DNA from 4 places in the Natranaerofaba carboxydovora genome. Region 4 is predicted to be linked to each of the others. Evidence: riboswitches for the same ligand, from Rfam matches in the RefSeq annotation. Region 4 holds a riboswitch; each other region holds the start of a gene.
The links. A riboswitch is a leader RNA that binds a small molecule or an ion and turns the genes downstream of it on or off. The one in region 4 is predicted to bind cobalamin.

Region 1 (3,479 bases), 510 kb from region 4:
GGCCTAAGTCTACGCCCATTATTATATCTGTTTCTTTAGGTTTAGGGTCTGGTAGTGTTACACATATTTGGGCTATCCACTTGTTTGATTTCTTTGTGATGCGCAGTGTGCCCAGTTTGTTTTTAAGTAGCTCTTTTTGATATTCGGTTAATACGGCTTTTATGGCTATACGCTTTGATTTAGTATTGATACATACTGGAAATTCAATGATGTTGTCTTTGATTTTGTAGTTTTGATTGTTCCATATACAGATTGGTTTTTTAAGGATAGGCACTCTTTTTATCTTCTTTGATCTACGATAAACACTTTTTGCATCACGGATTGCTTGATTTTTGACGGCACTTGGCATTGATACATTAACATCTTTTGATGATAGTTTTAATGATTTTTTAGCTTGGACCATTTCAGAAACTAGTGTGTTAATGGTTTTTATGTATTCTTTTGATATATCTATCAGGTGTTTTTCTTGTTCTTTTGTTGGTAGTAGTTTGATCTTCGCTGTTTTTTCCATGAGTTCACCCTCTTGTTTTTTGTTCTTCGACATACTTTTTGATAGTATCGCTTGATACATTACCTGCTGTTGATACGAAGAAAGAACGTGTCCATAAGCTTGGTAGATGTTTTAAATGTTTGAACTCTTGACGAAGTTTTCTTGAACTCACCCCTTTTATTTTCGCCATAATTTGAGATGGACTTATTTGTGGTAGAGCATTTAGAAATAAATGCGTATGGTCTTTGTCACACTCAATTGCCAGTACTTCTATTTCCTGTTCGATACATACTTCATGGACAATTTCTTTAAATCGCTCTTCTACCTTTTGATTTGAAAATATCTTTCTTCGATATCTTGGGCAGAAAACAAAATGATAGTTGATTAATGATACGGTTGTTTTAGTTCTTCTATATTCTTGTTTCATAACTCTAGTGTATATGTTTTTTATTTGTGCTGCAACGATAATTTATAAAAAAATGGGCTTTCATCCCACGATTTAAAACCGTGGGCTTTTCGCCCTTGTACTGTAATAATGGATATAGGGAGTTTTCGTATATGGGATATTAATTCCGGCAAGTGATATCCCAAAAAAATTACTACAGCTAATAGAAAAGTACTTTTTACGTTTTATTTTTTTACTACATATTTAGCAATTTTAAAGCAGGAATAAAGTGAATAAGCTAGAATTATTTATAAACACATAAATTTTTTAATCCTTTTAGGTCTTTTATAAATTTAATATCGAAGAGTTAGGTGCCTTTATTAATAAGGTTAAAAGGGAATCAGGTGAGAATCCTGAGCGGTCCCGCCACTGTAAGGGTAAGGTTATTTTCAGTATGCCACTGGAGTATCACTCTGGGAAGGCCGAATCTAACCAATGATCCCAAGCCAGGAGACCTGCCTAACTAGCGTTCACCGCAGAACTACGAAGGATGGGGAGGTGACTATATTCTATTTTACTTGCTATATTATAAAATAGATAATACTAACTCCCTGTCAGGGGAGTTTTTTTCTTGACAAATTCTTTTAAGATAGAATACAATTGAAATAGTAACTGTTTGAGAACGATTTTCAATCTCATGTGGTTTTTAGCATATATACATCTCTAATAGTTTAAATTCATTAGTTATTTACTTAACAATTATTGTATATAAAAAGAAATACATATTAAATATTTTGGTGGGTGATTAAAATTAAAAAGCTAACACTACACGATGCGAAAAATATTATAGTAAGAAATATCCCCTCGGTTATTACTTTAAGCAATCTAGTATTAGGCTTTTTCTCTATAATATTTACAATAAATTCTCAATATAAAGTTACATTGACATTAATTATTATATGTATGTTCTTAGACTTTCTAGATGGCAAAGTAGCAAGGATTCTTGGAGTATCTAGCTCTTTTGGCAAAGAATTAGACTCTTTAAGTGATGTTGTTTCATTTGGTGTAGCACCAGCTGTATTTACATACACTATCCTCCCTTATAATGCGTATTGGGTTTCTTTAATACTAGCGATTTATTTAATATGTGGCGTATGTAGATTAGCTAGATTTAATGTAAGCAGCAACAACAATTCTAATTTTAGTGGTTTTCCAATCACCACAGCCGGAGGATTATTAGCTTTATTAAGTTTTTATTATGCGGTTTTCCCTCCATCTATTTTCTTTATGATAGTAATAGCCTTGTCTATATCAATGGTAAGCAGAATACCTTTTTTTAGTGTAAAAAAAAGTAAAAGTCATAATGCAAACTTAAGATATTCAAAATGGTTTAGCTTGCTTTTAGTGAGTTTATTTGGAGTTATTGTACTAATCTATCCTTTTGTTATGGCAATAACTTTAATCTTATACTACTTAAGCGGTCTAACATTGATATTAAATCATTTTCAACCTACAAATCTAAACTCTCAAATTAAATTTAAGCGGTAAATAACAGGTATATTAATAGCCATCTAATAGCCTTTATTACTAAAAAATAGGCCTCCCTTTAACTAACAAAGAGAGGCCTTAACTTAATTGAAATCCCTATTTTGCAATATTTAATCTCTACCAGTTGTAATCTCTCATCTCAAAGAACTTTTGTGGGTGATCACAAGCAGGGCATACTTGTGGAGCCTTCTTCCCTGTAATGTTAAAACCACAATTTCTACATCTCCATGTTACTTCTTCAGGCTTTTCATACACTTTATTCTCTTTCAAGTTATTAAGCAAACCTAAAAACCTTTCTTCATGGTACTTTTCAGCAATTGCTATATTTTCAAACACTGAAGCAATCTCTTTAAACCCTTCTTCTTTGGCAACTTCTGCAAATTCAGGGTACATTTCGGCGTGCTCGTGGTTTTCACCATTAGCTGATTCTTTCAAGTTCTCTTCTGTAGTGCCAATAATTCCGGCAGGGAAGTAAGCTTGTATCTCTGCTTCGCCACCTTCTAAAAACTTAAATAATCGCTTAGCATGTGCTCTTTCATGTTTTGCTGTTTCTTCAAAAACAGCTGCAATCTGCTCGTATCCTTCTTTACTTGCTTGACTGGCATAATAATCATAACGATTTCTCGCTTGAGATTCTCCAGCAAAAGCGGTTAACAAATTCTTTTCTGTTTTTGTACCTTTAATAGACATAAGTTTTCACCTCTCCCTTTCACGTACTAGTATTTTCACTTAATATATATTTGATATTTTTAATATAAAATCCTTGTTCACTCCATCACTTTTTTGAATTAAATTTTAAAATTTTGTTTTAATTTATTAAATCTTAATTTTCTCTTAACATTTTTGTGAGATAATAAATAAAAACCGGTATTTCAAATTAAATAACTAATTTTAAGAAAGAGTGATAAAAATTGTCAGAAAAAATTCTTTTAGTCGAAGATGATAAGCACATAGCAAGGCTAGTCACCTATAATTTAGAAAAAGAAGGCTATCAAGTAACTCATGAGATCCGTGGAGACAAAGCTATAGAACTATTATATCAAAATGACTTTGATC
Region 2 (3,479 bases), 930 kb from region 4:
TGGATGATGATCTTTATAATGATATTAGGTACTGGGCGATAAATTATGACAGGGTCCATAATGAGGGAAAAGTTGAGTACACTGCAAATCTTGAGAGGTTAGAAAATAGAATCCCGGATGGTATTTTGAAGGGCTATATTAATTCTAGGGAGATGAATCAAAGGATAAATCTCAAGCTCTTAGAGCTATTAGATGATGATTATATAGATTATATGGTAATATCCCAAGACGATGCGGCAGATTATGGTCTTCATAGAGTGGAGCAAAAAGAGATTGAAGAGAAGAAGAGTTCTCTTAATATAGAAGACAAAATTGAAATTTTCCCAGGAACTGATGAAGTGGATGGGATTTTGATCTCTAGATATATTAATAAGGCTTATGATAGAGAGCCTTTGTTTTATCCGATATATCCTGAAGTACCAGAAATTATAAAAGACAATATTGATCCAGAATATTATGATCCAGAAGAGTGGATCCCTCTTCTAGAAGATATCCCCCTTGAAAAAAATATAGAAGCACGTATTAATGCCCTTGGGGGAGAGCTTGTAGATGATAGAGAAAAAGCAGATATCCTTTTATTTGTTAATAATTTAAACTGCGGTTGTGGTGAGATGACAGAGGACCTTGTAAAAAGGCTTAAGAGACAAATAGAACTTGATGAAGATGAAAAAATAGAAGTAAGGGATGAATTAACAGAGAGTATAAAAGAATTTGCTAGAGAGATATCATACAATCTCAATATGGGTAGGTATGCGGCAGTTTCTGATGTTGGAAAGCTAAATGGAGGATGTAAGACCTTTGTTGAAGGTTTACTAGAAGAAGTGGAACTTTTTGACCTTCTGTCATACAGCGGTTGGAATACTGCTGGGAACAGTCTTGGTCAGTCCCTTGCCCAGGCAAATAACAGGCATTTTTATATTTTGGCAGGTAGTGAAGATATTGAATATGAAGATAGATACTATCTTGATAATGACTCTAAGCTCCTTGGGGCTAGAGCTCAGGCAAGTCTGATCTTTCATAGATTTTCTAAAGACTATCTATATGCAGGTGGATTTCGTAAAGAAGTAATAGATTATATGGGTGAATTAGAAGATAATGATGGAGATCAGCATGACCTTGGTGAAGATTACGATAAGATTAAAGATTATTTTGATGATAAATTTAGGGGTGAGTTAGAAGAGTTTTATGAAGATTATTTTGATGGTAGGAGATTAGCTTTAGGGGATAGTGGGGACTGTGATTGTTGTGAAGGCTTTTGCAGTCTTGGTCTTGATGAGGGTGATCAGCCTGGTTATGTACTAAAAAGTTTGTCAAAGTTAGAGATTAACTTGCCCTGGAGAAGGTTGTTTGAGGTAGATATAACCCCAGAATTTGTAATAGAAAGAGAAGGGTAAGGATAGTATCGTAAATAATGGATTTTTGCTGGTTTTATGAAGTTTTTCTGAAGTTGACATTTTAGCTGTGGTATTGCTAAAATAAAATAGTGAAAATGTAACAGTGAAAATACATTTGAAAATATTACAATTGATTCTTACACTAGCGAATCAACAATTTAATATCCAAAAAGGTCCCCTCTCTTGGGGATAATAGGGAAGCCGGGCTTTTAACCGGCGCGGTCCCGCCGCTGTAATCGAGGACGAACCCCCATCATGCCACTGGCATCTACTCCTAATTAAAGTTATGCTAGGGAGAGTTAAGGTAAAGGAGAACAAAGGTGCTTGGGAAGGCGGGGAAGTAGGGAGAATCGAAGCCAGAAGACCTGCCTTTTTGGTGAGGGCGATAGTTACCCTAAGGATGATGGTAAAGTTCTTGGGCTCATTTTCTAATGGGCTCCAAGAACTTTTTTTATTTTCATTAAAACAAATTTAGGAGGTCGATAAAATTGAGTGAAAAGCTTAAAGATGTTCTTGATGATGTTATTGAAGGGATAGAGCCTTTGGATGAAGAGGCTATGAAAAAGGCACAGGAGAGGCTAGATGATCTGACAAAACCCCCTGGAAGCCTTGGAGTACTTGAAGAACTTGCCAAAAAGCTGGCTGGAATATACAAAGAGCCTATTCCTTCCCTTAAAAAGAAGGCAGGAGTTTTGATGGCAGCAGATCATGGTGTGGTTGAAGAGAAGGTGTCTGCTTTTCCTAAAGAAGTTACTGCCCAGATGGTGCAAAACTTTGCTGGTGAAGGTGCAGCAATTAATGTTTTGTCAAATCATGAAGGAGTAGAGCTTACATTAGTTGACGTTGGGGTTTATGAAGATATATCTGATATCGACAAGGTACTGCATAGAAAGGTTGCACCAGGGACTAAGAATATGGCTAAAGAACCAGCTATGACAAAAGATGAGGCTTTAAAGGCTATGCAGGTAGGTTTTGAAATAGCTGAAAAGTTCAGTGATGATGGTGTAGGAATTGTCTCTACAGGCGAGATGGGTATAGGTAATACCACTCCTAGTGCTGCAATAATATATTTATATGGAGATGCTCCCATTCGCCAAGTAGTTGGACGGGGGACAGGTGTTGAAGATGACAGGTTAGAGAATAAGATTAAGGCCATTGAAAAGGCTATAGAAGTTAACAGTCCTGATCCAGATGATCCTTTAGATGTGCTTTCGAAAATAGGTGGCCTTGAGATAGCAGGGTTGTGCGGTGTGTTTTTGGGCTGTGCAAGTAAAAGAATTCCTGTGATGATAGATGGATTTATTTCGGGAGCGGCTGCTGTTATGGCTTCTAAGTTTTGTGAGGGTAGTGTTAATTACATGATAGGGTCGCACTTGTCCAAAGAGCCTGGACATAATGTAATGTTATCCCTTCTTGGGATTAAGCCTATGTTTAGTATGGATATGAGACTTGGTGAGGGAACAGGGGCTGTCCTTGCCATGAACTCTGTTGAGGCAGCTGTGAAGATTATTAATGAGATGGCTACCTTTTCAGATGCTGGTGTCAGTAAAGATGAATAGTAAATTTTGGCAATTAGTATCTAACTAGCAATTGATATCTCAAATGGTTAATATAAGTTTGCTTTGGTTTGTCTCCCATAAAAACTAACTTATGGGAGACAAACCATAAAGCTATACTCGTTATGCTAGAAGGCTGTTACCTTGTGTAATAACCACCGTCTGAAGGTCTGTCTCTGTCATCTTTTTTATCATCCTGTTTATCATGGCCAGAGGTTTTTTCTTTTTCTTCTTCTAGCAGTTTACCTGCCTGTTTTTTAAAATTATCTGCTTTTTCTTTTTCTCTTTGGCCTTCCGGGGTATTTAGTATTAGTCTTCCTTCCCTGATCCATTTTTTTATGTATTTTCCTTCTACCCCTGTTTCAGAAATAATCTGATTGATGGTGTTACTTGGATTTTCTTCAATATATTCTTTAACTTTTTCAAACATGTTTTCAGCACATCTTTCACAAATTTCTTTATTTGCTTCAGCAAAGAAAGCGTTTTTGCATTTTTCACAGAGAAGGTTGTTAAATTCTTCGTTCATAAA
Region 3 (3,479 bases), 1.4 Mb from region 4:
GCCATGAGAGGAGAAGGTTTAGTACTTGCTTATAGGGCTGGAGCCAGATTGAAGGACTTGGAATTTATACAATTTTACCCAATAGGTTTTAGAGATAAAAGGCTTCCTGGATTTATAGCTCCTATATTTTATCCAAAGAGTACTAAGCTAGTTAATGATGAAGGAGAAGATTTACTTAAAAAGCACCTAGGGGAAGGTTGGAATGCTAATACAGCTTGTCTTAGCGAAAGAGACAAACTTGGTAGAAAGCTAGAAGAAGAATGGCAGGCTGGAAGCCAAGTTTGGATGGATATGACGTCATGCCCTAAAGAAGAATGGGAGGGACTTAATTCTCTTCCACTGTATGAGAGGATAAGCTTTAATTTTGAAGAGAAGCCTTTCTTGATAGGACCGGCGGCTCACTTTACCATGGGTGGAATAGCATTAGATGAAAAACTAGAAACAGGTGTTAAGGGGCTTTATGCTGCAGGAGAAGTGGTTGGAGGAATTCATGGCGCTAATCGTCTTGGGGGGAATGCCCTGACTGAAGCTCTTACTTTTGGTATAAAATGTGCCTTAAAAATGGAGAAGAGATTAACTGATGGTGAAGAACTTAAAGATGTTGAACTATCAAATATCGAATATCAAAATCCTTTGATTAAAATATTGAATATAAGTAATAATTTAACTAAATCAAATAAAGAAGGTTTATTAGCTAATGAGGAAAATAGTAATGAAAATGTAAAAATTATAGATCGAAAATTAAAAGAACTGCACTGGGAAGCTCTCTCGCCTATAAGGGAAGAGGCCACCATGAAAGAGGGTTATAAAGAAGGTGAAAAAATAAGAGACAAAATCCTAAATCTCTGTAAATTAGCAGGAGAAGGTAAGGTAAGAAAGAAAGATTTGAAAGACCTTGTGACATGTGAAATGAGTTCAAAATTATTTCAATTGACTGTTAGGTCAGCACTTCAAAGACAAGAAAGTCGCGGTAGTCATTACCGTAAGGATTATCCAAATAAAGATGATGATAACTTTACTAAGAGTTTTTATCATCCACAGTAATATTATTTAGCTCTTTTAAAGTATTTCTGAAATCGCAGGAGGAAATTATTTTTTTAACGAGAATATAACAAACTAGCTTATTAATAAGAATGAAGTAAACATGTAATCTGAACAAAAATTAAATATATATATGAATTAGGTGCCTTATTTATAAGGTTAAAAGGGAAGTCGGTGAAAATTCGACGCGGTCCCGCCACTGTAAAGGGGAGATTATTTTCACATAGGCCACTGGAGAAAGGTGAACTTCTCTGGGAAGGCGAAAATAATTGATGAACCTGAGCCAGGAGACCTGCCTGATTTGTTTTTACCTTTGATCTACGATGGATAGGGAGGTAAAGTTTCGCTAAGATATCTTTATAATACTAGTATCACTTTACTGTTGGTTCCTACTCCCTTTCAAAGGGAGTTTTTTAATTTAGACGATGAATATGATGATGAAGTTTAGTGATTATGGAGTTGACAAACAATGAATAATAAACTTGTAAAAATTTTGAAAAGCATTTTTCTTTTATCAGTAGTAGCTATTATTTTTGCCCATATGCCGGAGTTTATAGCTAATGTAAAACAAATGTCTTCTGCGACAATTATTTGGTTGATTGTACTGCAGTTTGTTACTTTAGCATTAATAGCTATGCAGTGGAAATATTGTTCCATAATTTTATCTGATAAACTTGGTGGACAAGGTGGACAAGTAAAAGACTTTTGGATTGTTAATTCATATGGAACCTTGTTAGAAGGGGTGACTCCTGCTGTAAAGACGGGAGGAGAAGGTCTAAAAGTTGTTATGCTAATAAAAAGTTATGGTTACGATAAAAAGGAGGCCATAACCCTTGTTATAGCTCAAAAAATTATTAGTATATGTAGTTTTTTGATAGTCATGATGGCTTGTTACATAATTGTTTATAAAAGAATACCGTCGTTCTTAATGGATAATTTGCTATACGTAATCATTACAGCGACCATAATATTTTCTATAATCTATTTTGTTTATGCTTTTATTTCTAAAGAAAAGTTAAACTATTTATTTTATAAACTTGGAGTTAATAAGTTTAATCGATTGATCAATGAATTTTCTACTTATAAGAAAATGTTTTTAAACAATAAATTATCACTTGGAAAAGCTTTTTTGTTAGGTATTATTATCTGGAGTCTTCTAGGTTTGAAAACATTTTTTATAGTAGTAGATATGAATATAAATCTATCTTATGTACAGGCATCAAGTGCAACTTTTATGGGCTATCTATTTAGCATGCTGCCAATAAGTCCCGGTGGAATAGGGACCTATGAAGGTGCCATGAGCTTTCAATTATATAATATGGGCTTAACAGAAAATTTGGCTCTCACAGTTAGCATATTAAGCAGGTTATTTACATTATGGTTAACAATGCTGATTTCATTTTTTACTGTCACTATTTTAAATTTTGTGCGTACAGGGCAGTCCCTATTATATCAAAAAAGCAAAGGAGCTTGACAAAGCCCCTTTGTACATTTCTTAGTTAATTCAGCCTACAACTAGTCTTCGACTATCTCATTAGCACCAGATTGTTCCATTAGTTCTCTTATTCTATGTCTGTCATGTTTTGAAACTTCTACAGCTACCACAATACCGCCTTTTCCTTTTAAGCCTGAAATACCTTCGATAAAACTTTCAGTTTCTCCTAGGCCTTCACGTTCGGTTTGAACAAAACGTATCTCCTCTGTTTCAATTTCACTATTTACAAACTCATCATTTTTTATTTGACTTACAATCATATCTTTTCTATCAAGGCCAATTTTTTTAAGGCTGTCTATTGCAGAACTAGCACGTGATTTGTCTGGGAACCTTCCTACTACTCTCAAGCAAAATCCACCTCCACACTCTTTATTATATTTTTATTATTTGCTAAGTATTTAAGGCTATACTGATCGTTATTCTAAGGAATTTAATAAAAGGACTATAACAAAATTGCTTGTACATTACTTTCACAAATTATTTTTTTAAGCAGGATTACTATAAAAAATGTAGAATATAACCTGTGAAGCGATATGCAGGGAAAAACATAAAGAGGTTAAAAAGCTGTAAAAGCTGCTAAAGGAGTGGTGGTAATGTACAAACTAGTTAATAACAAAAAAACTAAACTGTGTAACTTTCTACTTTTATTTTTTTTGCTTAGCTTTATTTTAACAGGTTGTAGTTCTGGATCAGATAATCCTAGGCTTAGGTTAGCTACTACGACTAGTACAGAGGATTCTGGCCTATTGGATGAGCTGCTTCCAATATTTGAAGATGAGACAGGTTACAATGTGGAAGTGATTGCTGTAGGTACAGGCCAAGCTTTAGAAGCTGGAAGAAGGGGCGATGCAGACGTTATTTTCGTACATGCAAAAGAACTTGAAAAAGAATTCGTAGCTGATGGATATGGTAAGAAACGCTACCAGGTAAAGTACAATGATTT
Region 4 (3,479 bases):
GCTAGAAAAACAATCGAAATAGAAACAGATTATAACGTCTCTTTCATAAAAGAACTTGCTGATACAATCTATGATGAAAATGAGTTATGTGCATCAATCTCTAGTGGTTCATTTAGACATGATGGAATGGTTATAGCACCATGTAGTATGAAGACCCTTGCAGGAATTTCTCAAGGCTATGATGATAACTTAGTTACAAGGGCTGCATCAGTAGCTATTAAAGAAAACAGGAAACTAGTTCTTTTGCCAAGAGAAACGCCTTTGACTGCAATACATTTAGAAAATATGCTAAAGCTATCCAAAATTGGAGCTGTTATAATGCCTCCTTTGCCTGCTTTTTATCACAAACCCCAAAGCATTAATGATATAGTAGACCATACTGTTTCAAGGGTCTTAGATCAGTTAGGAATAGAAAATGACTTGATCAAAAGGTGGGAGTAACAGTATGATAGAAACTTTGGTTTCAAAAACAGGGGAGCAAAATTTTATTGTGTACGGTCAGCTTACTTACACTAGTGAGGGTGTGATAATACAAATACTTGGCGGTGAAAAACCTCATATAGGTACTGTGATTATTAGCATTCCAAGAAAAACCAAAAATGAAAATAGTATTAAGACAAGCTGTACAACATCTGTCTTTAATATGACAGGCCACAAAGATGATATTGTAGCTAAGCCCATATCAGAGATGTTTGCTAAAGAGTTAAATCAGGTTGTGACAGTTATAGCAGGTATTCATGTACCAAATGCTGACCAAAAAGATATAGAAAAGTTATCAAACAACTGTTATGAAGTAGCTTATGACCTACTTGACAGAACTTTGAAATTGAGCTAAAATTTTCACTGAATAGTCGTCAGGGTTGACAGAGATTGAATGAAATTTAATATAAAACGGCGTGCAGGTGCTAGGGAATCAGGTGAAAGACCTGAGCGGTCCCGCCACTGTAACGGGGAGTGACCTTAAGTTATGCCACTGTTCCTCAAGATTAAATAAGGGGAATGGGAAGGTTTAAGGAAACTGTGAACTGGAGCCAGTAGACCTGCCTGTACAGCCGGGTTGCCTACTATGAACTAGAAGGTTACCTTGAAGGACGATGGTAAAGTCCTCAAGCATTGCTTGGGGGCTTTTTTTGTTGTTTAGGTACTACTAGTTAAATAATATTTTAAATTAATTCTAGGAGGGTCCGCCTTTATGTTACCAAATCAAACTTTTGAAAGTACCGTAAGCACCAAAAAGTTTTGGAGGGTAGATACCAAAGCTTTAGTTGGAGCAATTTTGATTGGTGTGGTTTTTGTTCTTGCCCAGCAGGTTGCACACAGGATTGACAATATGATTTTTCCTGGACTTTTAATTATCGGTGGGGTGTCGTGGGCTACCTTTACGGGTTTTGTTGCATATCTTTTACGTCAACCTGCAGGAGTGATTATGGGAGAGACCCAGGCTTTAATTGCAATAGCTTCTGGTCTTTCGCCCCTTGCTGTATTTTTTATCCCCGCTAACGGGCTTGGTTCAATAGCTTTTTCTATTTCCTCTTCAATGTTTTCTATGGAAAAATGGTATCATTTTCTTTTGGCACAGGCAGCCACAAATATTACAGGGAATATATGTACTGGACTTGGGATGTATTATATTTTAAATTTACCAGTACCTGTGGTATTAGGGCTTTCAATTTTGACTGCAGCAGTTGGTACTGCTGGTGGAACAGCGGCAACAATATATATTTCACGCTTGATTGAAAGAGCAGGGCTTACAATCTAAATAATACAAAAAATACTAATAAGTTAAGTTATTAAGAAGATAGGTGATTTTATATGACAAGGAATGTTTTAGAAGCACAAATAAACTATTTTTATTATCCTGGAACAAAAACTCCTGCTTTAGAAAATATCAATTTAGATATCAAAAAGGGAGAAATTGTAGTTATAACCGGAGGTGGTGCTTCTGGTAAGACCACTCTTGCTTACTGTCTTTGTGGAGCTATTCCGAATTTTGTGGAAGGAGATTACAACGGCAGCGTTTCCCTAAAAGACAAAGGATTAGATGACAAAGATATTTCATCTATATCACTTCCAAAGTTAGCTAAAGATATTGGTCTTGTTCTAGAGGATCCTCAAAATCAACTTTTTCATTTGAGCGTGGAAGAAGATGTTGCCTTTGGACCGGGAAATCTAATGCTGCCAAAAGACGAAATAAAAAATAGAGTAGAAAAAGCTTTGTCATCTGTTGGTTTAGAAAATTATCGTCATAGAAACCCAGAAACTCTCTCTGGAGGAGAAGCACAAAGGGTTGTCCTTGCAAGTATTCTTGCCCTTAATCAGGATATTTTAATTTTGGATCTACCTGCTGGGGAGCTTGATCCGTTAGGCAGAAAGCAAATCTATCAAAACCTAAAAAAGCTATGCCATCAGGAAAATAAAACAATGATAATGATCGAAGATAGGTTTGATGAGGTGATTGATTTTGCCAGCAGATATATTGTACTAAAAAACGGCAACATAGTGATCGATCAGGACGCTGATTATTTCTGGGCTGATGAAAATCTTGATAAGCTAAACAGTTTAGGAATCAGGATACCATCTAACATAGGCACAAGAACCGATGAGTTAAGGGACAAGACAAATTATAAGACAGATAACACAGATGATTTAAATGACAATAAAAATAAAATAAAAGCTTTTGAACCTATAATCAAGATACAAAACTTAAGCCATTATTATCCCAGTGGTGAATGTGGAATTAAAGATGTGAATTTGGATATTGGAAGAAAAGAGTTTATCTCTTTGATTGGTAAAAACGGCGCTGGTAAAACTACTCTAGCTAAGCATATAGTTAAACTATTAACCCCGACAGAAGGAACAGTGATATTAGATAATAAACCTTTAGAGGAATATAGAAGATTGCAACTAGCAAATAAAATTGGTTATATGTTTCAAAATCCAGAGTGGCAGATATTCAAAAATACTGTATTTGAACAGATTGAATACAGCCTAGAGATACAGGGGGTTTCTAATGAAGAACGAAAAATCAAAGTAAATAAACTGCTTCAAAATCTAGGCATAGAAAACGTAGCCGAGCTGCATCCATATAGGCTCTCTAAGGGAAATATACAACTACTTGGAATAGCATCTGCATTAATTAATGATCCAGATGTCATTATTATGGATGAACCCTGTAATGGTGTTGACTATAATACAACATTAAAAATAATGAACTTATTAAGAAAGCTCTCTAATAAAGACAGATCAGTAATATTAATAACTCACGATATAGAGATGGCTTTGAAATATTCAGATAGGATAATTATGTTAGACGATAGCAAGGTAATTTTTGATGACTCGCCGCTAGAATTTACTTCTGAATTTACTACAAATCCACAAATCCTTGAAACGGAGGCTCATTGAAGTGGAAAAGTCAAGCCAAATCAACAACAATAAAATCTATGATTTAGATCCAAGGTCAAAACTTCTCTGGGCTTTAT

Region 1: linked by a shared signal. The riboswitch ahead of pssA (CDP-diacylglycerol--serine O-phosphatidyltransferase) and the one ahead of ACONDI_RS06780 (hypothetical protein) in region 4 are both predicted to bind cobalamin.
Region 2: linked by a shared signal. The riboswitch ahead of cobT (nicotinate-nucleotide--dimethylbenzimidazole phosphoribosyltransferase) and the one ahead of ACONDI_RS06780 (hypothetical protein) in region 4 are both predicted to bind cobalamin.
Region 3: linked by a shared signal. The riboswitch ahead of ACONDI_RS15555 (lysylphosphatidylglycerol synthase transmembrane domain-containing protein) and the one ahead of ACONDI_RS06780 (hypothetical protein) in region 4 are both predicted to bind cobalamin.

The regions. Positions count from the first base shown of each region.
Region 1 covers NZ_CP054394.1:1,929,549-1,933,027, forward strand. The annotation lists gene ACONDI_RS09205 (RNA-guided endonuclease InsQ/TnpB family protein) at 1-511, opposite strand, end outside; gene tnpA (IS200/IS605 family transposase) at 516-917, opposite strand; cobalamin riboswitch at 1,228-1,412, shown strand; gene pssA (CDP-diacylglycerol--serine O-phosphatidyltransferase) at 1,677-2,423, shown strand; gene rbr (rubrerythrin) at 2,541-3,113, opposite strand; gene ACONDI_RS09225 (response regulator) at 3,335-3,479, shown strand, end outside.
Region 2 covers NZ_CP054394.1:2,351,156-2,354,634, reverse strand. The annotation lists gene ACONDI_RS11190 (DUF4127 family protein) at 1-1,394, shown strand, start outside; cobalamin riboswitch at 1,549-1,781, shown strand; gene cobT (nicotinate-nucleotide--dimethylbenzimidazole phosphoribosyltransferase) at 1,883-2,953, shown strand; gene ACONDI_RS11180 (hypothetical protein) at 3,090-3,476, opposite strand.
Region 3 covers NZ_CP054394.1:3,250,670-3,254,148, forward strand. The annotation lists gene ACONDI_RS15550 (FAD-binding protein) at 1-1,044, shown strand, start outside; cobalamin riboswitch at 1,165-1,355, shown strand; gene ACONDI_RS15555 (lysylphosphatidylglycerol synthase transmembrane domain-containing protein) at 1,511-2,515, shown strand; gene ACONDI_RS15560 (hypothetical protein) at 2,557-2,883, opposite strand; gene ACONDI_RS15565 (ABC transporter substrate-binding protein) at 3,130-3,479, shown strand, end outside.
Region 4 covers NZ_CP054394.1:1,417,467-1,420,945, reverse strand. The annotation lists gene ACONDI_RS06790 (UbiX family flavin prenyltransferase) at 1-441, shown strand, start outside; gene lpdD (prenylated flavin chaperone LpdD) at 446-835, shown strand; cobalamin riboswitch at 885-1,062, shown strand; gene ACONDI_RS06780 (hypothetical protein) at 1,193-1,759, shown strand; gene ACONDI_RS06775 (ABC transporter ATP-binding protein) at 1,813-3,402, shown strand; gene ACONDI_RS06770 (energy-coupling factor transporter transmembrane component T family protein) at 3,404-3,479, shown strand, end outside.